2 linked regions of the Staphylothermus marinus F1 genome follow. The protein of the gene in region 2 interacts with the protein of the main gene of each other region in a pairwise test. Links are inferred from orthologs where the notes say so. Each region holds a gene or a part of one and is shown on either strand. Other genes may lie near its edges.

Region 1 (16,115 bases), 360 kb from region 2 along the record:
AACACTCATACCCTTAATACCTAATGATCCCTTATCTATCTTCACACTCCTAACAAGCATTAAACCACCTATTATGGCGAAGAAGAATACACTTGTCTCATATACAGTGTCTAAACCACGATAATCCCATAAAATACTAGTAACAACCTCCGGACTCCCACTCCACCAATCTTTATTCTCCCAATTATACGTAGTTGTCAAAAACCAGTTAGCAAGCCATCTATTAGTTTCCTGTGGAGGAACACTTATAACAAGAAATGATACGAGCATATAAGATAATATAACAACTATTGATACAGCCACAATAGATAAGAAAATATCTCTACCGGAAACTTTTCTCTCCGCCATCACTTACCACCACTCTTCTCCAATGCTTCACTCAAAGACTCATACTCCGTATCTTCTGTACGCGAAATAATGAAGAGGAATAAAGCAGTATACATACCTACACCAACAGCGACATAGGCTAATACGAGATCTGGAGCGGCTAACAATGTAAGAGCCAATGTATACGCAACAGCTTGGCCAGCAGAATAAATAGTTGCTTTTACTAAATTCTTAGCTTTCAGAGTCATGTATGTAAGTATTAATGCATAAGTCATGAATAATGCTAATAAAATATAGCATAATGGAACACTAGGTATCATTGCTTACCAACCTCCCTCTCCTCATCTTCTAAAAGCTTATCAGCAATTATGGGTTCAGGCATAACTATCCTAGACTTATGAGCACCTTGAGCAAGTGCATGGCTCCCAACAGGGGCAGTTAAGACTAGGAAAAATGCTGTAGTAAAAGCTATGCCTGAAATATAATACTTCACATTTCCCAACCAGTCAAAAGTTAATGCTATTAATCCCAAACCTATAAGTGGGTAAAATCCTCCACCAATAGCTCCAATTGTTGCGGCATGTAGTCTGAGATAGAAATTCCTAAACCTATTCATACCTATTGAAGCTATAAGGTCAAGTACTCCTCCAACCAGTATTAGAGCCAAACCAACATAGTAAGCTATAGCTTCTAACACCACGCCTACATCCACACCTAATCACCCAGCTCCCTCTTGACCAGATACTTTGAAACATACATGTCTAGGAGATAAGCCCATAACACTAAGGGTAATGCTCCAACTGCTAGTAGCGGTGAATTACATAGTAAGCTAAACAATACTATGAAAACAGCTAGATCATAAGATAAAGTATCAACAGCCAACACTATATCAGGCAGAGAAGGCCCTTTAACTACCCGTATAAAATAAAATATTGATGCCAAAATAAATAATCCAGTAGCAAAAGATAAGAGATACAACGTTATTTCTTGAGGAGGCAATAGAGACATATCAACACCTCTTATTTTTTCTTGGGTGGAGGAGTTAAGGGAGGCTTCCAAGTATCTTTGCTCAGCGTGATAACATATTTTCCTTCAGGCGGCTTAGCCAGCATTTCCGGTGTATACAATGTTGTTGCTTTATCCTCTGTTATCAAATGCTCCATAGTATAATTAGTCATCGCTAATGCGTTCACAGGGCATGCTTCAACACATAAGCCGCAATATGTGCATCTACTATAATCTATTCCTGGAAAGATCTTCTTCCTATTCTTAGGATAATCTCCTTCAACATGATACATTTTAATAGCATCAGCTGGACATGCTAGTTGGCATGCACGACAACCTATACATCTATCCATATAGAGTATATGCCTAGCTCTAGTCTTAGACGTGACATAAGCTTCTTCCTTATAGGGATACATACGTGTATATGGTTTTTTAAACAAATACTTAAAACCTAAGAGCACAGCTTTTAACACCATTTCCATCACCTATCAATATCTGGGGGACATGGATCAAAGCTTCCAATAAGCACGGGTAAGTCAGCTATAGTTATTTCCTCGTTGTGAACAATGTGTTTCAACACAGTTGTTAAATGAGCCATTGTTGGTCCACGGAATTTTATCCGGTAAGGGCTTAAAGGTTTAGAATATCTACGCGCTCCTGGAGGTCTCTGAAGAATGTGTGCTAAGAATTCTCCCCTAGCGCTCTCGACCCTACCTATACCCTCGCCGGCTGGTATTGTAGCTGGTAGTCTATACCTATATGGTCCTTCTGTAGGCATTTTTTCAACGGCTTGCCTGATAATCTCCATACTAATATACATTTCCCTGAGTCTAACTAGAGCACGATCATAGGAGTCTCCATATTCTCCACTTGGAATCTCGAAATCTATTTCTCCATAAGCATCATATTTTAGAACCTTCCTTAAATCAAATTTAACACCGCTTCCACGTAGTGTAGGACCTGTGGCTCCCAGTCTTATAGCATCTCCTGGTTTTAATCTACCCATATCTCTAGCTCTCTTCTCAAATATTGGGTGATAGAAGAACCCGTCTCTTATATCATCTATTAATGGCTTAATCACCTTCAAAACTTTCAGAGTCTTCTCCTTGAAATCACTGGGTATATCCCATCTTACTCCTCCAGGGAAAATATAGTGATGATAAATTCTATGCCCAGAAACATAGTCGAACCATTTAAGTATTTCTTCACGAGCCGCAATAGCCCATGATGTAGCATATCTAGCAGCAATAGGTCCTGCGAAATACATCATCCATAAGAGATGACTAGCCAATCTACTGAATTCAGCAACTATTACTCTAACATATTTTGCCTTCTCAGGCGGCTCTATACCGAATATTTGCTCCATTGCATGAGTATATGTAAGCTCTATATGATCAGGGTCCTCAACACATATACGAGCACTCATAACTAAATCCATGTCCCATCTACGATATTCCATCATCTTCTCGAATCCACGATGCAGAAAACCTGGGATTAGATCTATGTCTAGAACACGTTCTCCATCAAGCAATAATTTAAACCCAACATTACCGGGTGCGCCGGGGTGTTGTGGGCCGAGAAATACTGTTAAAACCTTAGCCTTACTCATTTCTCTCCACCCTTCTCCATTAAGCTATATCCGCCGAGGCTCCTTTTCTGAACAGGTCTTTCATATCTTTTGCCACCATAGTAGAGTTTCAAAACAATATCTCTTGTATCAATATCTTTTCTGAAAGGCGGGGGTCCCTGCCAATTATCTTCTAGAATCCATTTACGGAGACCATCATGATTATTGAATCTTACACCGAAGAACTCGTATGCTTCGATTTCTTGATAATATGCTAAAGGATAAATAAAGGATGCAGTATCGATAACTGGATTGTCTCTGGGCAATTTTGTTCTAATAGCTACTAATTGTCCATTCTTAGATATAGAATCTATTAAGTATACAAGCTCGAAAACATTCTCGTCAGGATAATCAATCACAGTTATCCCGATGAAGTGATCATACCCAGCATCCTTAATAGCTGGAAGAACCTTGCACAAGTCTTGAGGCTCAATAGTTATCTCTATACGCTTACCTGTATCAGTGCCTTCAATAGAGAAACTATTCTTATACTTATCCGGCAACTTCTCTATAAGCTCCTTATCTATCTCCATCGTTAACCCCTTACTTTAGCCATCATCTTTTCACGCATTTCAATCTCTCTATAAATGAGCTCCTCGAGTTCTCCAGGCTCCTCCACCGGTCTAGGATTAACTATTCTGCCCTCACTGATCTTCTTTCTCAACTTTAAAAATCCTTGAAGCCAATCCTCTGCTCTAGGCATACAACCTGGAACCCATACATCAACAGGCAAAAATTCATCTACAGCTTTAACAGTTGAGTAGCTATCCCAGTATAATCCACCGGTTGCTGGACAGTTACATCCAACCATAACATATCGGGGCTCGGGCATTTGATGATAAAGCCTCATCAGGACCTTTAAGGTTTTCTTCGTAACATAACCCATTATTACTAGAACATCTGCTTGCCTAGGAGAAGGCGCAGGCATAATACCCCATCTTTCAGCATCTAGTGGAGCCATCATATTGGGTGGCAACTCTATTGCTCCACATGCTGAACAGTAATGTATCATCCAAATACTTCTACTCCTAACCCATTCAGCGAATCCTAGCTTGAACTTTTTCTTTCCACTCATTATAATTAACCACCTCTTAGAAGCATTTGAGATAGATAATCATAAGCAGTTTTAACATATTCATATCTAAACTGTGAAGAAAACATTGATTCCACTATCCGAGACAATACTTGTTCATTTAAGTAATTATAGAAAATACCGGTTAATATAGTTGCTAAAACCAATAATATAATCAATACTTTAGCAGAATACGAGGCTCTAGCTATTTTTCCAACAATACTGCGCCTCCTATAACCTATCGCCACAAACCATAATCTAGAGAAGCCTACGAATGATAACGCTGATCCAAGTAAGATAACTATAAGTAATGGATAAATTCCTGAATCAAGAACCGCTTCAAACAACATTAACTTTGCAAAGAACATGTTAAGTGGAGGTATACCTACAACTGCAAGTCCACCAAATAATAATGCTGAAGCAATATATGGATCAACTCCTCCGATCTCCTCTAATTTATCAATATCTGTAGTCTTGTATTCAGCTTCAACTTCACCAACAGCAATAAATAATAGTGGCTTAACTATTGTATGCGCAAGAATATAGAATAGCGCAGATTGTAACCCCATATTGGTAGCCAAGCCAATACCGATCATTACGTATCCCATATCGAGAATAGTGCTATATGCAATTATCCTTTTAGCATCCCTGGATACAGCCATCAAGTATCCTCCAACAATAATGTTCACTGTGCCTAGGATTACTAGCAAAGATAAGAGCCACAGTACCTTATCAATCCCCACAATAACATATAATATTCTTATAATCACATATGCCCCTATCCCCTCAGCAACTGCAGCCATTGTCGCGGCAACGGATGAGGGCATATTAGAATAAGCATCTGGCAACCAGAAATGATGAGGGAAAACAGCTGATTCAATCATGAAAGCCCAAACAGCTAGTCCAGCAAATAATATGAGAACGGGAAAAGGATTAAGAGCTAAACCAGTAGTTTCTCCGAAATAGCTTAAACCCATACTAGCAGCGGCTGCATCAGGCATAGCCAGGGTTCCTATACCGCTATATAGGAATACGACGGCTAAGAAATAAATAGTTGATCCGACAGCTCCGAATAATCCATACTTAATAGTAGCGTTTAAGGGCTTACCTTTTTCTCTGAAATAAGCTGTTAAACCATACGCTGTAATACTCATTACTTCTAACATTACGAATAAGTTGAAGAGATCACCTGTATAGGCTATTCCCAGCATTCCAGCTTGTAAACCTAGATATAAGGTATAATACCATTCATTATGCTTAGAGCTTCTCTCAAGATAACTATATGAGACAATATTTATTAATGGAAAGATCAAACCAATTAATAAGCCGAAGAAAGCACCAAGAACATCTACTTCATATATTATGCCGAAGGGGGCTGGAAAACCTGCAAATAAATATACGATAATATTATTTGTACCATGTATATATAGGTAAACAAGTATTGTAAGAAATGCATTTATTAGAAATACGGTTTCTGAATAAATAAATGCAAATAATGATCTCTTATTAGATAATAAAGATGAAAGAAGTGGAAGCATAAATGCGGAAATCACAGCTAATAATGGGGCTAAAGCGGCTGCTACAACCGCAACTGATTGGTAGACCATTTTATCTCACGCCATCAATGTTAGGTTAGACTAATAAAAGACACTATGTTAAGAGTCTTTTTGTTCAAGGTAATAAATTTTATCCGTCTACTATAATATGATTATGTGGGATAATGATGGGATAAATCAAAAGCTATAAGTGTTCAGGGATCATATACAGGAATCTTATTTAGGTCTAGTATCCCAGTTTTTATTTTCATTTCTAACCTATAAGCAACATATTTATCTTCAGGACTAAATCTTGGAGGATGGGGAACAATAAGTTCTCCGCCACAATATGGGCAACGATCATGGTTAAGAGTATATCTGCCGCATCTAATGCATTTACGCATTAACCATCTCATTTCCTTTCACGCTCAAACCTAAATTCTACCTTTAACTCCTTTGCTAATTTCTCGGTGGTTGTCAATATTTCCTTTAATACTTTTTCAGCCTCCTTATAATCTGGAGCTATTATCTCTATAACATATCGTGGAGATCCCAATAGGTATATTCTCCCCTTCACGTTATCTCCTACTTTATCAAGAATTTCTTTAGCTGATAACAATATTTTCTTTATTCTCTCAACACCGTCTGATTCATAGCTTCTCAGAAACATTAATCCTCTTATCTTTACCATCTTGACTTTAACATGTCTTAGAGCCTCATTATATAATGGTTCGATCCATTCTTCCGGAATACCTGCCTCGCGTAAAGCATCTGGTCCTCTGATAACAGCTTCTTCAAGCCCCAATAATGGATCACCATAATAGTCTTCAAGTTTCCACACAACCTCTCTATAAGCATCTTCAATGCTCTTACCTATTTTCTCGGCAACAAGCTCTACTATCTTAGATGCTTTCAGATATCTTTTCCACCACAACATTTTTCTTCTCTTCTCATTTTCAGGAACCTTCTTTAACGATACATCAACAGTTTTCCTGCGCCTATTAACTCGGATCACTTTAACAACTATTTTCTGGTTTTCACGTATAACGTCGCGAATATTTCTAACCCACCTAGAAGCCACTTCGCTCCACGGCAAATATGCTTCTAAACCATTATATTCATCTAGCGTAACATAGGCTCCATAATCAAAGATCTCCTTAACTGTTGCTATAACATATTCTCCAACATTTGGTAATTCTTTTCTGGGTATAGGCATCTCTATAACCCTCCTATGCGTTTTTCTCTATGATATATTTGTTTCAACCTTATAAAGAGCAACCATATATGTGACATTAAGTGTTGTTGTCCCTGTATCGACAGGGTATAGTGGAAGCATTATTGTTGATACATGCTTAAAGAATTGAGGCGGAGAAACCCCCTCTACTGGTATAGGAGATAATACATCATTGATAACGCTTAATGATTCCCTTCTCAAAGCATCAACTACTAATTTGACTACAAGTGATTGTTTTGTATTATCTTTCCATGCAAGAGGTACTTCGAAATAGGCTCTAGCCTTTGTATAGTCTAGATATGACTGTATAGAGGCGTTAATAAGCGATAAATATAATGGTATTCTAGCTATATCACCTACTGGCTGATATAACACTTGTGTTTGACCAGTTGTTTGAGAGGGGATCACAATTGGCCTGCCTATATGAGCATTATTAGCTAATGGTGTCGCTCCTCCTTTCTCAATACTGACAACTTCTGAAACAAGTACATATACATCTATATTACTATCGTTTCCGATCAGCTTCTTTATCAATTGATAAGCTGTATTTTCATCGCTCATCATAATCCATGAAATAATTCTTTGACCTCTTAAACTACCCTTATAATCTGCAAGAGTATGTGCTTTACCACCAATATATCCGATAATCCAGTAGCTGAATCCCCAATACGATATAATCAATGATTCCCGATCAGTATTATTCATGATATAGCTGAGAGCCTTCAGTAATGGGCTTTCAGGTATTGATTTGTTATGGAGGATTTCATATGTGAAATCACCATAATAGACGCTTGGAGGCGTAGTTATTAACGCGTATGAGGGTATAGCATTGCCTAATATGCTTCCAAACAGTATCCATGCAGCGACAACTATGTAAACTACTCTATGCCAGCCTCTACTCGTGCTCGATAAGAAAGATGCAATACTTATTAAACTCAACGATACAAATGGCACTATGCATGATGCAGTAAATACTGTGAGCGTTGGATCAAAATATGAAGCTATCAAACCTATAATGAAGCCAGCTATAAGAACAAATTCTAAAAAGTTATTCTTCAGATCAACAAGTATATGACTACGAACAACAGCTATGATCGCTATAATAGATAATATCCCTATGATACCATAATCATATAGAGGATTATAAAGTCTATAATAATCCTCATAGACTCCATAACCAGAAATAAAATCAAGTAATAGAAAAGCCGATGCCAACCCAATAGCATAACCCATTATACTACCAATAATTCTCCAAGCAAACCTAGAATATTCTCCAACTACACGTGTAACTCTATACTCAATATAACCTATCACAATATTCGATACTAGAAGAACTAAGCTGAAAATATGATATACAGTAAGATAAAGGAACCCAGTTAAAACATTTAATGGTAGAGAGAAAACCAGTAACAGTAACCCAGTCAATAATGATTCACGAAAAATAGTTCCCTTATATATAAGAGCTGATAAATAAATAGAATACACCACAAGTATAATCCAAGCACCAGGCCACATAAGCCACAATATTCCAGACAATATACTGCCTAACACAATTAAGTATAACCGATTATATCTAAGCCCTAAACCTAGAAGTATCGGTACAACTAGCCATAAAGACTGTGAAACATACGCTCCAAACATATTATATTTAAACCAATAAATAAAAGCAGGCATAAAACTGAACAACATCGTTGAGAAACCAGCTACATACATATTTTTAGAAATTAAATACGAGACAGTGAAGACTAGGAAAATATATACTAGTGATAAAATAACAACAGTCATCCAAGGAGACAAATTCATTTTCACAACAAATAAATCTAAAAGTATTGGAGACAATAACAAGTTTCTTCCATCAATAAATCTGAGATAAGTATCAGATACAGGATTATGGCCACCGCTAAAATACTGGATAACATGTAGATGAAACCATGAAACCATATCATCAGGAACATCTCGGTACTGATTCATATAATAACTAATCCAAATATAGCCAAAAACACCGATCGCTAATAAAATAATACCTACAACCACTTCAATAACAAACCTATTATTCTTCATCATTTATCCCCTTCTTCCAAACAACTACTTAACAACTAGTAAATACGAAATAGCCGTAATAAATTAAAATTGTTTCCTTCAATAAGATAAAACAATTATTTTTAATCTTGAAATCGTATTTTATTCCGGTAAGGAATAAACCGATGGATAGTGTGGTTGGAATGACTAGGATAAAAAAGGAGTTGCTAGGTCATCTATTAGAATATGGGTATGTAATAGAGAAAGTATCCACGCTTATTCTCGCAATAGTGTTTCTAATAACAATAATAGTTATACCAAACTGGTATAGAACCTTCCTAAACTATTCTCTTAATCCCCAATTATATGGTGTCAGATATATTGGAACATCAATATTAATAACCGTGTTGATGCTTGTGAACGCTTTCATAGCTTATTTAATACCACACTTTGCACCATCTCTGAGACCTAGAGGGTTCAGAATGTTAAGGGACAGAAGAACATTATCGATCTATTTAGCTCTCATAGCTTCATTATTATCGTTATCGATACTATCATATGTTTTACTAGTATCACAGTTATTGATGTAGTATTTGTTCCAAATATGGATTAATAAATAACTCTATATTACCCTCTATATAATTGATAAGTGCTTTCTCAGCCTTCATAAAAACAATGTCTCCTGGCATATATTTTCTGTTTTCAACGTAGCATTCTTTCTTACACTTAACAATTAATTTATCACCTGTTCCAAGAAGAAACTTTGAAATATATAGTTTTGCGAAATCAACTATGCTGTTAATTTTATCCAATATAAACTTATCAATAGCTTCATCTGGATGATCGCTTCCAAGAGATTTCTTGGCAAGCCTTAATCTAATAAGTAATTCTGCATCATAAACAATGTTTTCTAATACCTTATTAAATAACTTCTTAGAGTCTTTACTCATATATATTAAGTCTCCCATATTATTCTTAATAAATGATTCATATTCCTGGATCTTTGCTGGATGAATCAATGTTATCTTATCTGATCCTATCTCTTCTCTAATCAATCGTAGGAAGACATCATACATTTTTAATCACCAATTTTTCATCACTAATTATTTTAACAATACCTTTTAAAGTAAGATAAACAGCAATCTTCGAATCGAGAATCTTCTTCACACCTCTCTTTAAATCAATTTTTTCATCAAAAACTTGTAAACCAGAAATATCGATCAGAGGCTTAACAACTATATTACCGCTCCAAGGACAGAAATCATTTATGTCGAACTCGTAATTATCCAATGGCTCTATAAGCTTCGTTATTAATCCTGATTTTCCATTTATGGAGTTTCCGAACCTGGATAATCTAGAAATATCCATTGTAACAACTATATCTATAGGTATTGTTAGGTCATTGATTGTTTCTTCCAGAAGTTTTAGGGGGAGTTTAATAAATAATTCATTTCCATTAACTATATTGTTTTTGATCACATAGTCTAGGACTCTCTTTCTTATTCCATGTTCATTCCTTGTGATAATAACGTATTTTTTTCTCTTACCTATTACTGGAAATAATTTATTGATATCAAAGTTTTCAAGTGATATGTAAGATGCTATTTCTCGTCTTTCATCACTTTCTAGATCCCAGATTTTCTCATCGATTACTTTCACATGGAATCCCCTGTTTCCCGAAAAATATATTTTGATATTTTTTAATCCAAGCTCGTCTTCTAATATATACTTGATTCTTAATGCGTCTCGGTATGCTTTCTGAATGCATTCTGTTTTAATTAATGGGTGAATTACTGGTTTAGATTCTGTTTTTGGGCACGTCTTTATTTTTCCATCATATATTGTGTTCTCTTCTATGCATATTGATAAGATCTTATCGCATCCTGGATAGTGGTCGGAGTCTAGATCAAACATTAGATCTGATCCTATCCATCCCTTAAGCTCCATTTTATTAACTGATGGCGATTCATAATATGCTGATGAATAATAGAGATGTAGAGGGGTTTTCTCGTTTAATATAAAATTATATAAATGAGTTATTGAAGGAAAAGATAAATGCCTAATATATGCTTCATCCTCAAGACTGTGAATAGCTATTTCTCTCTTATGAATATACAGTGGTTCCTCTAATGGTTTCCGCGAATAATATTCTCTAAGGATTTTTTTGATGAAAAACTTATTACTCGACTCTTGGCGCGACATAGAATGTTAACCTTCCCTCTTGTGGAAGAGTATATTCTATTTTGCATGGAACAGCTGTTGCAAACTCGAATGTTAGCTCCTCAGCTGCTTGTGATGCTCCGGAGATATCTGATAAGTAATCTATAGTATATATTGCTCTAGCATCTTCTGAAGCCTCAAAATCTATGAGCGCACCATTTTCAATGCTTAATTCTATTTCCGCTTCAACAATGTCCCCCGAAGCTTTCGCTATAATTTTCTGTTCATCCTTAATAGCTCTAAACTCTATAGCATCACTTATAGGCTCTAATTCCTTAACCACATCTCTAAAAGTTGAAGGCAACATTTTGGCTTTAACTGTAAACGGTATTTTTAGTTCGGGTAATTCTTCAGCGATTGTTTCTAGGCTTGGTATAATAAACATTCTTGTTCCACGTCCTAGAAAAATTACTGCTAATCTTCCAGCCTCTAGTGTTCGAAGCTCTAGCTCATCTCCTTTAACAGCTCTTCTCAGAATTTTTGTTAAATCCTCCATATTGACTCCTATAGTTTCTTCTTTATCGAATTCGTATTCTAGTAGTCCTTCGCGGGGAATATAGAAGTCAACCATAACTATTCTTGATGGATCAATAGCTCGGAGCCTAATACCGTTTTCCTGGATCTTATATGCTCCCTCATCTATTATTTTACCAATAGCGTTCATAGCATAACGCCAAGCACGAGCATCAGCGAATCTAAGCCTCATAAATGTAACACCTCATTTTTAGATAAGTAACCAAGTATAAAATTATGGGGTTGAAAGTATTATTTTTATCCATTATCAGGATTTATTTAGCCGAGGGTTTCAAGTAGTGATTGGACAAGTTCTTTTGCTCTCTTAACAAGTGTTTTCGAAGCTATATATGGGGGAGTAGAATAATATGCTTCCAACAATATATCGTCTAGCTGGTCAAGAAACTTTTCAAATAATTCTCTATCGATACATCTATTATCCCTTGTCATTCATATTCCCTCCAAACATAACCACATCTTCTACACTTATAGAATCTTGTGGGTGGTTCGTCAGCAGCTCTTGTTTGAACTATCCAATAATATGCCTCATGATAACCGCATTTAGGACAAGTCACTTCTCTAGTAATAGGTAGTCCCCGTAATCGTTCCTCCTCATCTACAACAACAGTTTTCTCCTTATTACTATGCTCGATCTTAACAGATATACGGTAAAGTTTCAGATCCTTCTCCGTAGCTTTTACTCTATATCCACATCTAGTACATACTAAATAATATGTGTCTCCCTTCCTTACAGGCTTCATAATTCCTCCGCATCGTGGACAAAACTTAGGCATTTTTTCTCATCTCTTACTGTAATTTTAGAGATTATACTCTTGCTATTCTTCTCTATGAAAATAAAAATAATACCTAATAATATTATCTTGCGATGCTTAATTAGCATTGTATAATAGAATTCACACCAACTTGTTTTGCCGAGAAATACTCTAAACATTTAAGGAAGGGCTTAATCATATTGCAATACATGTTTTTTAAAACCATGTAGTTGGAGCCTTCCAAAATTCTTAGGCTAGGAAATATTTTCTCGTATTTATTATCACTACAGATTATATAGTATGAAAGTTCTTCTTTAGTGAATAATTTATTTAATCCATGAATATGATCTAAGATTTCATTCGTATGAAATATTCTGAGCTCTTCTAAAAATTTCTCCTATATACAGCATATATATGGGTTATATTATTATATGCATATACTAAGATCCTAGATTCAGGCTTAATCTTATTCATAGTTTTTCCTCTACTTCTTTCTTGAATTCTCTCAAAAATTTACGTATATTCTCAGTTATTTCAAGCAATACTTCACTGATATTAGCTCCCGGCTCTACATTAATTATTATTTCAAGCCTGTTTTGAAGAGGATGAGGAATTCTATAAGATGCATATACTACCTTAGGATGCTTCATTGCTTCTTTAGCAATTAGGTTTCCGAGAGTATCGTCTTCCCCTATAATCTCAATAATAATTTCCGTATCGGTTTTCTTTAATACTTTAAGCTCCATATCATCTACACCACGCAATAGTTACTTAGACATTACCTTATTGAGAAACTCGCTTATAGCTTTTCTCCACTCCTTTCTCAACCTATATTTTTCATCTTCATCTTTAAATAATAAGCCGATACTATAAGCTTTCATAATAACTTCTTGAGGATCCTTATTTGTGAGAATAGAAGCAATCGTTACGAAATATTTCGTCGTTGTTCCGCGAACATCATATTTGATCTTCTCGAGAATATCCCACATATTATCTATTATTTCTTCTATTACCTCTAGCGGTGCATCCGTGACTATTTCGTCTTTGTAATCGCTTAGATCTGCTTTGAATCCTTTATGCTTTAATATTTCAGATAAGACTACTGGTGAAAAAGTTTTCTTTTTCTTCTCCACTAAATATTCGATCTTAATTCTCCTAGTACCCTGTTTACCGTATTGTTCCGATGCTTTTGCTGATGAAACAAGTCTACGTATGTATTCCCATGCATTTTTAATATCTGTTCTATACCCATACATTTCTATATATAAGCCTGTATCAGTAATATCGATCTCTACAAGTTCTACTTGTGGAGCTTTTTCACGTATAAGTTCTGCAAGTTTAAAGCATTCATCGCCTTTGCATGGAATATAGAAGAATCTTTTAATAAGAGGCATATAGTTATTCACCGAAAAACATATGATGCACTAACTTTTCTTTTCTCAACATTCCCACATATAGGACATACGAGTTTATCATCTTGTTTCCTCAATAGTGATCCGCATTTTGTACAGAAAGCTGCGATCACTCCTAGTCTTGGCTCCTTAGTTGTTAACTGGAATGGATGATTGCTATTTATTACTCGTGCTCTGACTATATCGCCTATTCTCATTGCATCATACATTGTTTCAATATATTCTGAACTAGCTTGTGATACGTGGAGAATACCTGTAAAACTAGTTGTTCTTGTAGGTTTTTCTTCTATAGCATATATATCGATAAAGGCTAGATCTTCTGATACACTTGATACTATTCCTTCAACTATATCGCCTGCTTTTGGAACATATGGTTTACCATGAATATTCCTAACATTTATTGTTCTCTTAACAATATCTATTAATACTCTACCAATTAGTTGGGAGCGTAGATATCCTTTACCGTTCACATAAACTCCTTGCCCTGGAAAATATTCTTCTTCCACACCTATAACATCTCCAGGCAACACCAGTACTCCCTGCCTAATCCTTTCCATGGCATGCCTCACCCTACTATTTCCTCCTCAAAACGTAAAAGATTGCTCTAACTCTATATATCTTCCTCCTATGTGTTTCGAACAACATTGGTATTGGAAACAATAATTGTTCATTATAGACTATTCTAAAACCAAAAGCACTGGCTAGCTCCTCGATAATCCTAGTTAGCCCCGGGGAGTATTTATGAATTGTATAGATGGATTCTGAAATCTCCATTGCTTTCTTCAAAAACAATATGTCTAATCCATGGTTTCTTCTAACTACTCCGAACGGAGGATTCATAATAACTGTATCCACAGAGTTTATTGATAAATCTCTAATGTCACTATTTATCAGTAGTGTTTTAGCCAAATAATCTCCGCCCAGATCCCTAAGTATTGATTCTGCTTGTTTAACTAGGGATTCATCAATATCTATACCAACAACAAGTTTTGCTCCTAGAACAAGTGCGCCATAACCCAGTTTTAGATTACCACATCCCAGATCAGCTATTATCTTACCTGTTATATCCTTTCTAATAAAAGCATGCCATAGCATCGAGGCAGCAATTGATGAGGGGGTTTCATATTGTTCATATTGTTTCTTGGGTCTACTAATAGATGGATACTTGCTCAGTATTCTTTCTAGTTTTGCTTTGTTTATTAACAAATATTTTTCACCAATGCCGAAACACTATTTGTTAAACTAAATATTTATTGATATACCCGCATATACCTTCTCGGTAGAGGTTTTTCCCAGATTATCAAGGGTGAGAACATGGATGGTTATGGTGACATAATCAGTTTTCTGTTTTGGCTAATACTATTATATTTAATAATTCATCCACAACTACAATACAAGTCTCTTCAAAGTGCTAGGTTGAAGATCATACGAGGCATGGAGAAGAAATATGGTTGGAGAGTAATAACAATGATACATAGATAGGAACGAATAGGCTTCTTAGGAATACCAATGTATAGATTTATCGATATAGAGGATTCTGAAGCAGTATTGAGAGCAATACGTAGTACTCCAGAGAATCAACCAATAGCTTTAATCCTCCACACACCCGGAGGATTAGTTCTTGCAGCTTCACAAATAGCTATGGCTCTGAAAAGACTATTCGCTTATTTAGAGACTATGGTTATTTAGGGAACTATGAAAATTATGGTTGTCTTGAGAAGGGTTATGGTTGTTGGGTTTGCTTTATAAACCCCCTATAATGTAATGGTTAATGAAATGCGGATGAAGGGCTCTAGGTGGTCTATGTGGAGCCCCGATAGCCCCCTCCGTGAAGGGATGAAGCCCCAACCCAAGAGGGGGAAGCCCGTGCATCATAAAGCACGGGCAACCACATAAGGGGAAGAAAATAGTTATTGTACCACACTATGCTATGAGCGGCGGGACCCTTATAGCGTTAGCTGCTGATGAAACAATAATGGATCCAGACGCTGTTCTAGGACCACTAGATCCCCAGCTACAAACACCTAAGGGAACATTCCCAGCACCTAGCTTGATAAAAATAGCTAAGATGAAAGGGGATAAGGCAAGCGACGATACATTAATTTATGCAGATATTGCGGAGAAAGCTCTACGTGAAATACAGGAGTTTATAGTTCAGTTATTAAAGGATAAGATGCCGGAGGAGAAAGCTTTTGAAGTTGCAAAAAAGCTTACGGAAGGATATTATACACATGATTACCCAATAACAGTTGAACACGCTAAAGAGCTGGGGTTGCCTGTTAAAACAGATGTTCCTCAAGAAGTCTATTTATTAATGAACCTATATCCGCAAGCAATACAGCAAAGGCCGGGTGTAGAATATATTCCCAGGCCCCACA
Region 2 (16,159 bases):
TATAAAATAATTAATCATTATTATGTTTTCTTGCTTAGATAAAGTCAATGCATTGGGAGGGCAAACATTTACACATGCTCCACAAGCTATACACTTCGAAGGATCTATAGATATTTTTCCGCGGAATTCACTGGTAATAAGTGGTTTTTGATACGGATATAATACAGTTACTACTCCTGCCTTCTTTGCGACAGAGATCAGTTTTAATGGTTTTAGGAGTTTTCTAACTAACATAACATGATCACCTTCCCGCCTTAATTATTTGCTCCATAGAAGCTTTAAATCTCCTATTTGATCTTAGATCCACTATTACTATTCGATCCGTACATGAGAAACACGGATCAATGCTAGCTATAGTTAATGGTGCATCAGCTAATGGTGCATCGCGAAGCATAATTTTCAATGCTGGAATATTCTGATAAGTAGGCGCACGAACTCTCCAACGATAAGGTCTTCCATGACCCGTTATAGTTACATGTATTACCTCGCCTCGTGGTGCCTCAACGTTTCCTATACCTATTACTCCCTCAGGAACTTCTAGCTTTTCAGCCATTATGGGTCCTCCGGGCAATTTATCAATTAGTTGTTCTAGAATATATATAGATTCAAATACTTCATCTATTCTAACGAGAAGCCTGGCTAGATTATCTCCCTCATTATAGACTGGTACTTTAAAATAAACATCTCTATATGCAGCATATGGATAATCCCTACGAACATCCCTGTCGAGACCCGAACCCCTAGCAACAGGTCCTACTACCGAGAGCTTTCTTGCATCATCTCTTGACAAAATGCCTGTGCCACTAGCTCTTTTAACTATTTGCGAAATACTTGTAATTAGATCTGAAAGATGTTTAAACTCTGATCGAATATATTCTATAGTGTTCTTTACAGCCTCAATTTTGTCCATGTTTATATCTTTTCTCACTCCTCCAACGAGATTTATACCATATGTTTTACGACTTCCCGTTAAGAGCTCTGCAAGTACCATCACTTTTTCTCTAATCCTCCAAGTATGCATAAACCCTGCATCATAGCCGAGAAGATGACATACTACCCCTATCCATAATAAGTGGCTATGTAAGCGTTCAATCTCTAAAATAATGCTTCGAATATACTCTGCTCTCTCCGGAACATCTATTTTTGCTGCTCTTTCAACGCTCATAGTGTATGATACGCTATGAACGAATCCACATATGCCACATATTCTCTCAGCTAAGAAAGGTATTTTTTGATAATTAAATCGAGGTGCCTCAGCGAGTTTTTCTATACCTCTATGAACATGAAAGCCATTATATTCTACATCAACTACTTTCTCTCCTTCTACGTATAGTTCAAAATATTCAGGCTCGTGTAGTGCGGGATGATATGGTCCGATAGGTATTCGTTGACCCGTGGGTGGTTGTCTGGGAACTTTCCTAGGTTTAGGCCTATAGGTATATTCAACATCTTTTCTCAGAGGATATATTCCTTCAGGCCACTCATCAGGTAGAACAAACCTGTGAACCTTTCTATTTTCAAACTTGATCCCTAATAGATCCCAAGCTTCCAACTCATACCAATCAGCAGCCGGGACAATATCAATTATTGACGGTAAAACAGGTTCATCAGCGCTAGTATGTGTCTTAACAATTATATTTAAATGAGCTGCGTCAAGTCCAAAAATATAATAAGACGCAAAAGTGCCATTCAACGATCTTTCATCAACCGCTACCATAGTTCTAAAATACGCATTCAGATCATTATGAATTATGTCTACAGCTTTTCTTAAATAATTTCTATCTATACGCAACATTAAAGCTTGGTCACCGATATACTTAGTTTCCTTTACAATATCTCCTAGTTTCTCTATGATATGCTGCCTGACACTATCAATTCTATTTATCATGTTTCATACCCTCATTTTTATTATATATTTTATATCCCTATTAACCATAAAACAACAATTATTGAATAAAAGAGTAAATAAACAACAAACATCGTTCTAGGAGCTAAATCTATTCTCGATCTAGCCAACAATATACTGACTATAGCGTAGATAAGCCAAATAAAAAATAATAGCAAATAAAATAAAGCAGCCAGTACAATATCATTAACCAAGCTTTTCAGCGGCAATAGTATTAAATTGGCAATAAACCCACAAAGTATAGCCCGTTTGAGAAAGTTTGTATAGAGAACAATACCTAGTATTGGACCACTAAACTCAATAAGCACTCCACTAGCAAGTTCGGGTTCTGCTTCAGCTAGATCGAATGGCACTCTTCCAGAAGACACATACGATATAACAATTAATAAAACAATGAAAAGAATATATATTGCGGAATAGTTTATGTTCGTTAAATCGCGGAAGCTTGTACCACCTATATACACCATTAAGCCAAAACCAGTAAGAATTAAGAATAACTCATTAACCATTTCCAATAAAGCTTCTCTATAAACACCTATAGTTGAAAAAGGATTTCCAGGAGATAAGCTTAAAGCTACCCATAATAGCTGAGAAGAAGCCAAAAGTATTATGAATAATATTAAGCTGTTCCGGCTATTAGAGAATATACCTATAGATCCAAACGGCATAAGTGGGATCGTTAACATAGATGTGGTAAATAGTATAGACACGATGAAAAAAGTGTTAACGAACGTATCTGTTGCAACTTGTTCTTTAGCTAGTAATTTCCTTATATCGTACCATGTCTGAAAAATTGTAGGAGGTCCTACTCTGCTATGCAGTCTAGCTCTAATCTTTCTCTCTAAACCATCAAGGAGTGGTGGAATAAATAGGAATACTATAAAAGAAATAACATAAATGCTAATATCCAATAACATACAGTATCACCGTTGCAACTATTATTGTCATAGTCATAAGGAAGCCTATATACAAACTGCTCATTACAAGACTTTCCTCAATACTTTTCTGAACACTATTAATTTTCTCTGCAAACCTATCAGCTGATCGCAAAATCGCTTCCTCGATCTTGGCTCCCACAATACTGGGAGAAACAATTATTTCAGCGCCGATACGGCTTAATGGTTCCCTAATATTAGTTATCCCTCTCCTGACTTTTCTCAGAATTTTTTCCAATTCGTAAATAATTGATGCTTTTGCTAGACTCATGGATAAGCACCTCCAATCCAGGGTTCTTCTTCACGTATTTTTATCCTCTTAATATTTAGTTGCGTAATCAACAACGCCAAGAGTAAAATAATATCTAGTATTAACACATAAATCGATGAAAGCAGAACATATACCATATATGATCCAACTATTCCTAGAACAATTATTAGAATAACACTAAGAATTTCGCCCCAATCTAAGAGATAGTACTTAATGACCCTGCCGATAAAAGGCTTGTATCCCCCATAATAGCTCCCCAAGTATTTCAGCACATATACGATCCCAGCTGCAGACATGAATGCTAGCGAGACAAGCAATGGGACACCTATTACTCCATATCTTATAACAGCAAACAATGCAGCTGCAAACCCTAAGAACTTTGCTATAAAACCAATAGTTGGAGGAGCCCCTAAAAGACTTAATCCACCAAATACAATTGTGAATGCACCTCTTCTATCTATCCTAGCTAGATATCCTAGATCGTATATTTCCCTTGTATTTGCAAGAATCTCCATGGTACCAGCATTCATAAAAAGTAGTGACTTAGAGAGACCATGAGCAAAGATTAGGAGCAGAAAAGCATATAATACTATTTCTTCAAAACCAGTAAGGGCATAAAGTCCTACAAAGCCCATTATACAACCACTATAACCCATAGTACTATATGATAACAACCTCTTAGCATCAGATTGTAGAATAGCTTGTAAACCAGCATAGATAGATGTTAGTAGACCCAGTATAATCAATATCGTACCAGTAAGGATATAATCAACATTAATCATGTAGAATATAATTAGTATACTAAAGACACTCATTTTCTCCATAACTCCACTAAAGAGAGCCGATGCTGGAGTAGGTGCCACTGTATAAGCGTCTGGCAACCAGAAATGAAATGGGACAAGAGCTGCTTTCGCTATAAAGCCTAAAAGAATCAATATAGATAATAGTGGATTAACACTACTTTGTAAAAGCATTATATTCTTAATTGAGAGCGAAAATATATTTTCTAACCCGATATTTTGAGCAAGAACTGCAAGCACTGTGAATAAGCTTATATCAGCTGTTAATGCACCAACTACTAGATAAGTTATGGCAGCTCTCCACGATTCATGTGTTCCATTAAATAATATTATCATAAAACCTATGAGCTCAGTTATAATCCAAAACATTACAAATTCTATCAATAGTGTTGAAGAAAACAACATCAACATAGAAACTGATAGTATCTCTACCGGTACTTGTAAAACTCTCGCCATACCAAATAAGACTCTAGAGTATCCCTCTGTATAAATGGTTATAGAAACACAGATAAGGCTAAGCAATAACAGAAATGGATAAGATATACTATTTAAAATATGCATATACAATGCATCAATCACAACAAACAAGATAATTCCAATATATCCTATTACACGGAGAATCCTACCCAAAATTCTTCTTTTATCAACAATGCTTCCACCGATAAGTATTAATGATGATAAAGTTGCTAAGATAAGGTATTTGGTAACTAGAATACTAGCGTCAACACTATTCATAAGCATCAACTCGTACTCACCTCCCTCATTATACGTGCTCTAATATTGTAGTAGAAGACTGCGATCAATACAGCAACTAGTAGAAGTGCAAAGACATTTACAATGGAAAGAATAAGCAACATTCCAACATTGAACAAGAGAAAAATAATTAACCCATAAATTATGCCCAAACTACCCATTATCAGCTCGATTATCTGCGGATATAAAGGTATATAAGAAGCCGAGAATTCAATTGATGTAACGCGCCAGTGTATAGATAATATTCTATAACCATAGATAATACTTATAAGTATTGCATAAACAATAGTTAGTAACCCCAGCATCTTCAAAGCTAAATCATTAACTATTAATAACGCAACAACAGCAACTAACTTACCTATAAAACCTATTGTTGGAGGTACTCCTATAACACTCAAGATGTTAAATAGAACACCCATACTAGAATAAGGAGTAAAAGCAACCAACCCGCTTAGACGCTCTATGTTTCGAGTATGTGCTAACATAACTATTGTCCCAGTATTAATGAATAATGCAGCCTTATATATTGCATGAGCATATATGTTAAGCATCGTGGCAGTATATAGAAGGTTATTATGTGATATTGCATATATTGATAAGAGAGCCGCTATGAAACCTGTATTGCCAATGGTACTGTATGCAAGTAGTCTCTTAATATCTTTTTGAACAAGTAAAACTGTAAACCCATAAATTGATGTAAGAATACTTAGGCTAAGCAATATCCACCAATAGCTAATCGGTAATCTAAGAAAACTAGTTATTCTTATCAATCCATAGAATCCCATCTTTACCGTTAATCCACTCAATACGCTTGATGCACTACTTGGAGCGATACTGTGAGCATTTGGTAGCCAAAAATGAAGAGGCACTATTGCTGATGTAGTAATGAATCCTAGTGTAACAAGCAATGCTTGTATAAGATCTAAGTATGTCTTAGGTAACTCATTGAATGGCAATATTAAAGAATCAATTATGCTAATATTCTGAGACAAAATAGCTAATATGGAAAGTGCAGATAACTCAAATGCCAAGCTCTTCAGGAAAAAGAACCTATATCCTGCACGAAAAGCTTCGTCTCCACCCTCGAAACTGACAAGTAGAAAACCAATGATTTCAGTGATTGTCCATATAGATATAAATAGCAATAAATTAGGAGCTAGAAATGTATATATAATGGTTATGTTGAATAAGTCCAGTAAACGAACTAGATCCCAACTTCTATCATATTTTGATCCAGCATACCATAAGTTATATAAGCTAACGAGCAACCCTACAGGTATGGCCACTGCTATAAATACGAATGAAATGGGGTCGAATAATCCTAATAAAGACAAAATAGCAGGTAATACATATGCAATTACTCTTAAGAATACTAATAGGCTCCTTTTCCGCACAGGTAGATAAATTACAGATATTGATAAAATCATGAAAATTACATAGATAATCATCATTGTGATTATCATGTGTTTTCCCTTGCAAAGGTGGTTATATTAAGTCAATTAATAAATAAAACTATGAATATTTATATTTTCAATATTAACTTATCGATTCTGTGCTGGGCCCGGACATCTTTGCTTTGATCATTAACTCCGCTTTCCTCTTTCTAATTTGTTCGCTTATATCTTTAGGTTTACCATACATAATCGCTTCTGCTGGACACATCGCATAGCAGGCTGGATCCAAGCCTTGGGCACGTAATGGTCTACATAAATCACACTTTGTCGACACACCCACCTTGGGATCAAGCTCTGGTATACCAAATGGACATGCATATAGACACGCCATACAACCTATACATTTCATGTACTCAACATAAACTGCGCCACTTTCATCCCTTGTCATAGCTCCTGTGGGACATACCTCGATGCATGGTGCACGACTACAGTGTAGACACGAAATAGGTGTTCTTAGTCCAATGCTTGTTTCATAGATTTTAATGAATGGTTTACCGTTGTGTAGGAAGTCGCATACTGCCTCACACGTATAACAGCCTATACACTTATCTAGATCTATGTATCTCATATATACGAGTTCTTTTTCATTTTTAGAAGTAGATGTGGCTATATTGGACACCTCATATATGTGAGGCTAGCTCATAAAATCTTGCCACTTAAATATGTATGTATAGATTTAGATGCGTAGAGAGAAGTTTTTATTGCATTACCTATGAAGCTAGGGCCTGTTACAACGTCTCCAGCGGCCCATACTTTTGGATTACTTGTTCTAAATTTTTCATCTACAATTATTTTGTTTCTTTTATCTAGCTTTATTCCTAGGTATCCGTTGACAAGAGGCGGAGTAGGTATTTCTCCTATTGCCTCAATTATTGTATCTGCTTCTAAGTCGAATTCGCTTCCAGGAATAGGTATTGGTCTTGGTCTACCGCTTTCATCAGGTTCTCCAAGCCTCATTCTTTGTAGGCGAATCGCTTTCACTCCTCCATTCTCTCTGATTATCTCTACTGGGCTAACGAGCTCAATCCATTTAACACCTCTTTTTATAAGTTTGTTTATCTCATAGACACCTGCAGGAGCTTGTTTCTTTGTTCTCCTATAAGCAATCATAACTTCTTCAACACCTTGTTCAAGTGCCTCCAGAGCTGCATCCACCGCGCTTAAACCAGCACCTATTATTACTACTTTTCTCCCAACACTCGGTTTATGATCAACCAACCCTTTCTCCCAAACACGTATGTCGTAGAGATACTCTACTGCGCTCATAACTCTAGGACCTTCCTCTCCAGGTATTCTTAGTTTTCTACTTTGCCATGTACCAGTCGTAATTAGGACCGCATCACTTTCATCAACAATATCTTTTAGATTAATCAGTTCCTTCACGAAGTGATCGCCTTCCTCTTTTGGTGGTTCATGATTACCGAATATCTTAATATTATTCTTAAAGACAACACCGAACTTATCTCTAAGCTCATATATGCCTTCCAATACTGTTTCATCACGTATCCTAACTTTAGGAATGGCGAAAACCATCATTCCTCCAGGTAATGGTTGTTTATCATATACTGTTACGGAGTAGCCTAGACAAGCGAAATAGCCTGCTGCGGCAAGCCCTCCAGGACCAGCACCTATTATAGATATTTTGATTCTTGAACGCCCTGCAGTAATTGATGGTGGATTTTTACACATCCATGTAAATCTCAAAAATGACAACCCCCGCATACTTAATATAATAGTTTTTAGCATCCAATACCCCGTATAACCAAGCAAACTATAAAATGTTATGGTAAAAACTGTGGGCTAATGTATAACTATACTATATGATTAGAGACATTACATATATACTTAACAGATAAAGTATAGAGATAAAAATATTCAGCCTAATTAAGGTAATGCGGCGGCCGGGATTTGAACCCGGGATCTCCGGCTTGGAGGGCCGGCGTCCTAGTCCAGGCTAGACGACCGCCGCATCTAGCATCGAGTCTATAAATGGTTTATTTATTCAAGGTTTAAAACTTTGTTTCTACTAGCCTAGAGGATTTATGGGTAAAAATAAATATTTTTGAACTAACTAAATTTTATTTAACTATTATTAGCCCCATATACTTATTGTTATTATTGTGGTTAAGTGATGATAAGAGGGTCTCATGAGCCCTATGAAAAAGGCTGTGATGAGAGCCGGAAAATCTGATTATAATTTGCCTCCAAGCTTTATTATTGCTTTAGTTGCTTCTTCTAGATCCTTATATGTATCTACAGATTTCCAGAATACACCTGTATACTTAACGGCTCCTAGAACTCCATCTTTAGCCATTGCCGGAAACGCTGTTCTCTCCAGATCCCCTCTCTCTGGGAAGTATTTTAGAGCCGAAGGCTTCATTGCATATATGCCGGCGTTTATCCAGTAATCTTGTAGTTTTGGTTTTTCAACGAAACCTGTTACTTTGGAATCCTTTATCTCCAGTACACCGTAAGGGCTAGGTAATGGTATACTAGCTATTACAGCTACGAATTCTGGGTGCTCATCTAGTTTTTCGAATAGTTTCATTGGATTAAGATTTGTTAATATATCTCCGTTTAATACTAAGAATTTCTCCTCTTTAGAAAGAATATGTTCAGCGTTCTTGATTGCGCCACCTGTTCCTAATGGTTCGTCTTCAACAACATATGTTACTTTAACACCCAGTTTTCCACCACTCCCAATATGTTCTATTATTTTCTCTTTCCTATATCCTACAAGTAATACGAACTCATTGAAACCATACTGTTTCAACCATTCAATTTGCCATTCAAGAATTGGTTTTTCAGCAACGCTAACTAGGGGCTTAGGTATTTCCTCTGTATATGGACGTAATCTCTTACCGAAACCTCCTGCAAGAATTACAGCCATCATATCTTTTTCGCCTCCTAGAACACCTGATGCTGAATATTTCTAGATATATTTAAATTTCTAATAAAACTAATAAACCCAAATGCTAAACGATATATATTGAAAACGCCGCCGTAGCTCAGCCTGGGAGAGCGCCCGGCTGAAGACCGGGTTGTCCGGGGTTCAAATCCCCGCGGCGGCATCTTTTTCTTCATTTAAAACAGTAGCTGGGAGCCTAGAATACATTATTATTCTTTACTACCTAAAACTAATATTTTACTTCTAACTACGTATTTCTTGGTGAAATATATATGTTGAAAGTTTTGTTTGTCCCGTTGAATCGAAACTATGTTTTCGACTATATTGATGACTGGAAAAATATAGTTGCAGACTCACTAAGCAGAGCCGGATTGAGTTCTGAAATACTGATTTGGCCCTCTACTATTAAGCCTTCTATGAAATGTTTTAACTGGGCTCGAAAACAGTATCTTGCTCCATGTATTATTGAGAATATGGGAAATATGTTTTATGATTACTTAAACGAGTATTTTATTGTTGGTATTGGTTATATTGATGGATATGATTATGGATTAAACTTTGTCTTCGGGGAGGCTTCTCCTATAAATAGGATAGCAGTTGTTTTTACACGCAGACTTGATCCAAGGTTTTATGGTGAAGAACCAAATTATAACCTCTATTTGGAGAGAGTAGCTAAGGAAATAGTGCATGAACTAGGACATTTATTGGGTTTAAGCCATTGTAAGAGAAGAACATGTGTTATGAGCTTTAGTAATTCTGTATATGAAGTTGATGCCAAGACTAGGTTTTTCTGTGAAACATGCTCTAATACTTTGAGAAAACTAAATGTCTAGAACAAAGTATGCCTTCCATTTCTCTTCATCTTTAATTATTCTCATTAAGTGATACGTTACAGCTTTTATCTCTACTTTTGAAACATGTTTGTTTGGGTCAAAGTAGTCTCCACTGCATTTTCCCTTAATAACGTATTGTATTTCATCTTCTCTTTTCATAATGTTTAGAGATAGTACTTGTATTTGGCTACAAATAAGGTTTTCACTATAATATAGTGTCAGTAAATCTTCAAGCCATCGATACAATAGGTTCTCGAGATCGAAGCCTTCACTCACTATTTCTCTCACTTGTTTCTTCTTGATACTACTAGTATCAGTCATGGATTCGAAAACTGATAAACCAGCATTTTCGAAAAGTTCAAGTATGTTTTTACCATATGCAACTATGTATAGATCAGCAGTGTGTTCTAAATAATCAAATTTACCCGGCAAACCTCTTTCTACAATTTTCTCAGACATTTCTTTCATCACCTCACTAAATGGTTATAGCATTAAGAATAATATATTCTTAAATCATAAATCATAGTTAGATTATTAAGAAGTTGAGAGGGAAAGATGGATATTGCCACATAAATTCGAGCCTTATCATAGTTACATAGATAAAAACTATGTTCCAGATTTAGAAAATGACATTATAGCTGTTTTCAGAATTAAACCAGCCAAAGGATTTACAATAGAAGATGCAGCAGGTGGAGTAGCTGCTGAGAGCAGTACTGGTACATGGACCACGCTGTATCCATGGTATAATACTGAAAGAGTTCGTAAATTATCCGGCAAAGCATATTATTTCAAAGATCTAGGTGATGGTTCATGGATTGTTAGAATAGCTTATCCAGTTGAATTATTTGAGGAAGCAAATATGCCGGGCTTACTAGCATCAATAGCTGGAAACGTCTTTGGAATGAAGAGAGTTGAGGGTCTTCGTCTCGAAGATATTTATCTTCCTAAGAAGTTTCTACAATACTTTAAAGGTCCAAGTAAGGGAGTTGAAGGCGTAAAAAAGATCTTTAGAGTGACTGATCGGCCAATAGTGGGCACTGTTCCAAAACCTAAAGTAGGATATTCGCCGGAGGAGGTTGAGAAACTAGCCTACGAACTACTAGTGGGAGGAATGGATTATATTAAAGACGATGAAAACCTGACTAGTCCAAGTTTTTGCAGATTCTCCGAGAGAGCTAAACATATAATGAGAGCAATTGATCGAGCAGAAAAAGAAACCGGTGAGAGAAAAGTTTGGTTCGCAAACATCACCAGCGATATACGTGAAATGGAGAAGAGATTAAAACTTGTAGCAGACTATGATAACCCCTATGTAATGGTTGATGTAGTAGTGACTGGATGGTCTACGCTAACATATATCAGGGATCTAGCTGAAGAATATGGCTTAGCTATTCATGCACATAGAGCAATGCATGCAGCCTTTACCCGTAACCCCTACCACGGTATATCAATGTATGTATTAGCAAAACTCTACAGAATCATTGGCGTAGACCAGCTACATATTGGGACTGCAGGAGTAGGTAAACTTGAGGGAGGAAAAATCGATGTAATAAGATACGCAAGAATACTGAGAGAAAAACATTTCAAACCAGACCCTGACGATGTTTTCCATATAGAACAAGAAATGTACCATATAAAACCAGCGATGCCAGTGTCCTCAGGAGGCCTACACCCAGGCAACTTGCCAGGCGTAATAGATGCTTTAGGAACAGAACTAGTACTACAAATAGGTGGAGGAGTACTAGGACACCCAGATGGTCCAAGAGCAGGGGCGATGGCAGTAAGACAATCATTAGAAGCAATATTGAAAGGAATACCATTAGATGAATACGCGAAAACACATAGAGAACTAGCAAGGGCACTTGAAAAATGGGGATTTGCTAAACCAATATAGAGTTTGTTCAAGCTTAATACATAATTCTATTTTTACATTTTCATAAACATTGCTCCTCTCAATATTTCTTCATAAGTAAACATATTATAGAAACATCCAGTGCAGTGTCCAATAAATATTATGCATCTATTACAATAAAGATTTTATTTTTTCTCCGCAAAAATATTGAACAAAGCAATACTATTAAACGGTGAACTGGCATTGGAAAAAATTAGACAAATACTTATCTACCTACTGTTACTATCTTCGATTACAGAGTTTATAGGAGTATTGCTAGAAAATACTGATCTAGCGAAGACTGCCAGTATTCTTGGGAAAAGCACATTTTATATGCTGATCGCTATCTTAGTTTATACCTTATATTCAGGGGAGAAAGGTATATTTATTATCGGAGGCCTTGGATTAACAGGCTCGCTTGATGTAATGTTGAAAACTATACTAAAAATGCCGAGACCCCCTTCTTCCGAATGGTTAATAAAAGTTGAGGGCCCAGGTTTTCCAAGCGGACATGCAGCTATGAGTTTTTCATTTGCTTTATTAGCAGGCTATGCTACACGTAATCCTTTGATCGCATTAGCTTTGTTTATACACGCATTTGCTGTTAGTGATTCGAGGCTTGTTCTACATGTTCATTATCCAATAGATGTAGTTGGAGGAGCTATTCTCGGAGTAGTAGTTGCTCTATTATCGGTTATACTATATATATGTTTTAATAATCCAGGGAAATACCTTGTATCTATAACCATTCCATCTCTTATCGCTTCTATTATCTCATCAATAGAAATGCCAGAATATACGGATGCCCCGCTCTTAACAGGTTTATCGCTGGGAGCTCTGCTATCCGGACTCTTGATCATTAAAACCAATAATGAGTTTCTATATATAGATAGATGGTTGTTTAAAGCCATAAGCTTATTTACAGCTTTCACCGGATCGGTAATTGTGTTTATTCTGGAAAGCATAAATATTTACCCTGCGGTTTTAATGGCAGGATCGGTATTTAGTATACTAGTATTGATGTCGAGACTAATAGCATATGAGATCATCAAACATCTAGGAAGAACGCAATAATATGTATTAGTTTTTCAGAATATTAGTTCATAATCGAAAAATAATGGCGCCGGGGGCGGGATTCGAACCCGCGCGGGCCCCTTGGCCCACTGGCTCTCAAGGCCAGCCCCTTAGACCGCTCGGGCACCCCGGCTCCTCTATTTATGGTTTTAGTTTGAGTATAATATATCCCTTTTTTCTAATACTTTCTACGTGCCTATATATTCTTCTAGCTTTTTCCACTAAATATTCTCCGCCACGAGCTAGGACAAATTCTGCGAAACCATCTGGTTTTAAATAATTTATTGCTTCAAGAACTATTTTCTCAACTGTGTACATACCTGAAGAGAGGGGCGGGTTAGAATATATTGCGTTAAACCTAAGGTTTTTAACTGGTTCATAAACGTCTCCTTGAAGAACGACGACTTGTTTCTCTAGATTGTTTAGTTTTGCATTATATTTAGTTATTTTTACAGCTAACGGATTAATATCTACCATATAAACCTTAAGTCTTGGATTAAGTTTTGCTATAGTTAATCCTATAACTCCATATCCACAGCCCACATCCAATACTTCGCCTTCATCAGGAACATCAATGTATTTTAGAAGAAGATACGTTCCTTTATCAACTTCTCTCCCGGAAAACAAGGAGGTATAGGAGACAAACTCTAATGTTACACCTCTAATAGTTAGTGGTATAAGGGTTTTCCTTCCAGGATAACCTTTCCGATAATAATGAGTCATTATTGTTCTTGCCTCTTCTTCCAAACAGCTGGATAAATACCAGGTTTCATATATACTCTCTTAGTTCTAACAACAATCCCCTTCTTCATATTTGCAATTTCTACAGCACTTTTCAACGCGGTGCCTAGAGCAACTAGTTCGCCTTTAAGAGTTAATATTGCAACGGTCTTGTTTAGTGCTACATCTTTAGTCAATCTAACAATTCCAGGAACCGCTAAATGAGCTCCATGAGCGACAGCATCAACTGCTGTGTCACGTATTATTATCTTGGGTAAATGCGCTATAGCTGTTTCAACAGGCAAAATTATTTTTCTCAAATATCTTTCATCACCTTTGTTTCTCCACAGATAGAGGGCTTCGCTGACTTCTTGCATTCTAACAAGTGTTTCGTCTTCTTTATAAGGTCCCGTACGTGTTCTTCTAAGTTCTCTCATATGTGCTCCTACACCAAGTAGTAATCCTATGTCATGCGCTAGTTTTCTCATATAAGTACCTGCTTCACATCCTACACGAACCAATACATATCTATCACTGTGCTCCAGTAGATCAATATAGTGTATCCTACGTGTTCTAATAACTCTTTTAACGCTAGATCTTAGTGGTGGCCGTTGATAGATTACGCCTGTAAAGTACCTCAAAACTTCTCGGAGCCTCTCGTTATCTACTGGTGTATGAAGCTGGATCACCATCACGTACTCTTTAATTGTATGAATAACATTTCCTATAACCTTTGTAGCATTAGCTAATGCAACAGGTAATACGCCGGTCACTTTGGGGTTTAACCACCCCTATCCCAATTGAGGGTATAGGGGTTCTAGGGTCCCCCCGTGACCGGCTCTCTCTAATTCAAACATCTTTTTAATCCATGCCACTACTTCGTGACTAGTAGGGCCAGGTGGTTTATCTAAGTTAATAACTCCGTTTCTAATATGCTCGTTTATTGGTCTTTGATAAGGCAATACGCCATAGTCAGGACTTGTATCATCTTCTCTCAATATAATCCATTCCTGATCATATCCAGCATTTTTAGTTATTTTCTCAATAAATCTAATACCTTTTTCAACTAAGCCCACTTAGTAATCCCCCCATAAAACCAATTACGTAGCGAGGTGGATAAAAGAGTGTTGGATAAAACAGTATCTATGCCTTTATTATGCGGGATTTATAACAAAATTATTTTGATAACCTTGCTACCTATTCTTGCTTATACAAAATTATACAGGTACTAATTTTGGCTTCACGATCTCCTTCATAAACTCTGTTAGACCAGCATTTGCTATTGCTCTCAATACTTCTTCGTCGCTAGCTCCTCGAGAGATATCGATTACTTTGTCTAAGGGCTCTATATGTTTAACATTAGCTCTTCTTCTTTTAACACCAGTTAAGCTCTTTGGACCAGTTATTAATACAAAGTTTTCATCAATTATATCGACAATAACACATTTTCTCCCAGCTTCTCTTCCAGCTACTTTTACACATATTCTACCTATTTCTATTGCCGGCATATTAGCTACGCCTCCCTCACAAAACGATATTTCCTAGCTAGACACATGATAAGGAAATTACTCCTTTAAAAATTTCTCTATAAATTCCCGGATTATATTGAAGGTTTTTTCTACACTTAATTTTTCTGTGTTAATAACTAGATCGAAAATGGATAAGTCATCAATATCTATACCATAATATTCCATGAATCTTTTCTTTTGAACATATTCACGAATAATTGTCTCATGCATAGCTTTATTGAGATCAATATTGTCTCTCTCAGCTATTCTCTTAATCCTTATGTGTAGAGGGGCTGTAACATATATTTTTATATCTGCTATATTACTAACAATCCATGCCGTTAAATGACCATCCAGTACAACATTTCCTTTCAATGCTTCCTCATAAGTTCTTTTATCAATCTCTATATCTATTGATGGATCATTTGCTGCAATAATACTAAGCTCCTCCAATGATAAACCACGAGACCTTGCAATTTCTCTAAAGATCATTCCTGCAGAATAATATCTTAGAGAAAAATATTCTGCTACTCTCCTAGCCTGTGTAGTTTTACCTCCTCCAGGAGGCCCGCTAATAACTATAACTACCATTTAATTCTACACCGTACCAACACGATGTATCAGAATAACTATACTCTTAAGAAACATTAATTTTATTTCTCCCGTAGAAAATTTGTGAGCCCAGGTATTATGAGGAGATGCTTGCCCTAATACTTTCTCTCAATAATCTAGATAAACACCTAGGACAGATGTATCCACCATAAGGTCTCTCAGGTCTTTTCTCTGTTTTCGCTAGTTTTCGTAGTTTTGATGGAATTAGTCTTGGAACACCGTTTAGCGGCTTACCACATATTGCGCATCGTGCAGGACCGGGTTTTCTAGGTTCATAATGAATTACTACTTTACCACCGGGTGTTCTAACATATACTCTTCTCTTGCTCCTAGTCTTCAACCCTGGCCTAGGCATATATTCCGCACCTCACCATTCATCTAGTCATCTTACTAGGTACCTAGTGAAAACATATTATATAATAAGTATTCTTAAACCTAACGCATAAAAGGATTACTCAGTTACTGGGCGTATTGCTCTTATAGAGGCGTAGAGA

What was found.
Region 1: the proteins of SMAR_RS05415 (region 2) and SMAR_RS03290 interact in binary tests that used the Methanocaldococcus jannaschii proteins (3 or more experiments, as listed by UniProt). The link is inferred for Staphylothermus marinus F1 from one-to-one orthologs.

Annotation. Positions count from the first base shown.
Region 1 is NC_009033.1:646,211-662,325, reverse strand. The notes cover bases 4,383-7,334. They hold SMAR_RS03290 (RNA-protein complex protein Nop10), read right to left. Parts: upstream 5,983-7,334; coding sequence 5,782-5,982; downstream 4,383-5,781. Other genes in these bases: SMAR_RS03280 (hypothetical protein), read right to left, coding at 6,810-7,334; SMAR_RS03285 (translation initiation factor IF-2 subunit alpha), read right to left, coding at 5,979-6,782; SMAR_RS03295 (proton-conducting transporter transmembrane domain-containing protein), read right to left, coding at 4,383-5,638. Also shown: SMAR_RS03335 (MnhB domain-containing protein), read right to left, coding at 1-348; SMAR_RS03330 (Na(+)/H(+) antiporter subunit B), read right to left, coding at 348-647; mnhG (monovalent cation/H(+) antiporter subunit G), read right to left, coding at 644-1,039; SMAR_RS03320 (MrpF/PhaF family protein), read right to left, coding at 1,042-1,335; SMAR_RS03315 (NuoI/complex I 23 kDa subunit family protein), read right to left, coding at 1,347-1,808; SMAR_RS03310 (NADH-quinone oxidoreductase subunit D), read right to left, coding at 1,814-2,941; SMAR_RS03305 (NADH-quinone oxidoreductase subunit C), read right to left, coding at 2,938-3,492; SMAR_RS03300 (NADH-quinone oxidoreductase subunit B), read right to left, coding at 3,495-4,034; more of SMAR_RS03295, read right to left, coding at 4,040-4,382; more of SMAR_RS03280, read right to left, coding at 7,335-8,861; SMAR_RS03275 (hypothetical protein), read left to right, coding at 9,023-9,409; SMAR_RS03270 (hypothetical protein), read right to left, coding at 9,398-9,895; SMAR_RS03265 (DNA primase small subunit domain-containing protein), read right to left, coding at 9,888-11,021; SMAR_RS03260 (DNA polymerase sliding clamp), read right to left, coding at 10,999-11,745; SMAR_RS08540 (hypothetical protein), read right to left, coding at 11,832-12,002; SMAR_RS03255 (transcription factor S), read right to left, coding at 11,999-12,313; and 4 more genes. UniProt on the Methanocaldococcus jannaschii protein: Involved in ribosome biogenesis; more specifically in 18S rRNA pseudouridylation and in cleavage of pre-rRNA.
Region 2 is NC_009033.1:1,013,985-1,030,143, reverse strand. What follows is about bases 12,434-15,429. They hold SMAR_RS05415 (RNA-guided pseudouridylation complex pseudouridine synthase subunit Cbf5), read right to left. Parts: upstream 14,319-15,429; coding sequence 13,548-14,318; downstream 12,434-13,547. Other genes in these bases: cmk ((d)CMP kinase), read right to left, coding at 15,111-15,429; SMAR_RS05410 (50S ribosomal protein L14e), read right to left, coding at 14,763-15,053; SMAR_RS08635 (tRNA pseudouridine synthase A), read right to left, coding at 14,337-14,621; SMAR_RS05420 (class I SAM-dependent methyltransferase), read right to left, coding at 12,967-13,548; SMAR_RS05430 (phosphatase PAP2 family protein), read left to right, coding at 12,434-12,825. Outside these bases: SMAR_RS05500 (4Fe-4S dicluster domain-containing protein), read right to left, coding at 1-234; SMAR_RS05495 (hydrogenase large subunit), read right to left, coding at 242-1,888; SMAR_RS05490 (respiratory chain complex I subunit 1 family protein), read right to left, coding at 1,918-2,823; SMAR_RS05485 (hypothetical protein), read right to left, coding at 2,807-3,112; SMAR_RS05480 (complex I subunit 5 family protein), read right to left, coding at 3,109-4,653; SMAR_RS05475 (complex I subunit 5 family protein), read right to left, coding at 4,653-6,128; SMAR_RS05470 (4Fe-4S dicluster domain-containing protein), read right to left, coding at 6,202-6,738; SMAR_RS05465 (FAD-dependent oxidoreductase), read right to left, coding at 6,759-7,865; SMAR_RS05455 (nucleotidyltransferase family protein), read right to left, coding at 8,311-9,012; SMAR_RS05445 (archaemetzincin family Zn-dependent metalloprotease), read left to right, coding at 9,300-9,860; SMAR_RS05440 (archease), read right to left, coding at 9,849-10,319; rbcL (type III ribulose-bisphosphate carboxylase), read left to right, coding at 10,423-11,754; more of SMAR_RS05430, read left to right, coding at 11,956-12,433; more of cmk, read right to left, coding at 15,430-15,644; SMAR_RS05400 (50S ribosomal protein L34e), read right to left, coding at 15,742-16,020; SMAR_RS05395 (hypothetical protein), read right to left, coding at 16,117-16,159. UniProt on the Methanocaldococcus jannaschii protein: Could be responsible for synthesis of pseudouridine from uracil-55 in the psi GC loop of transfer RNAs.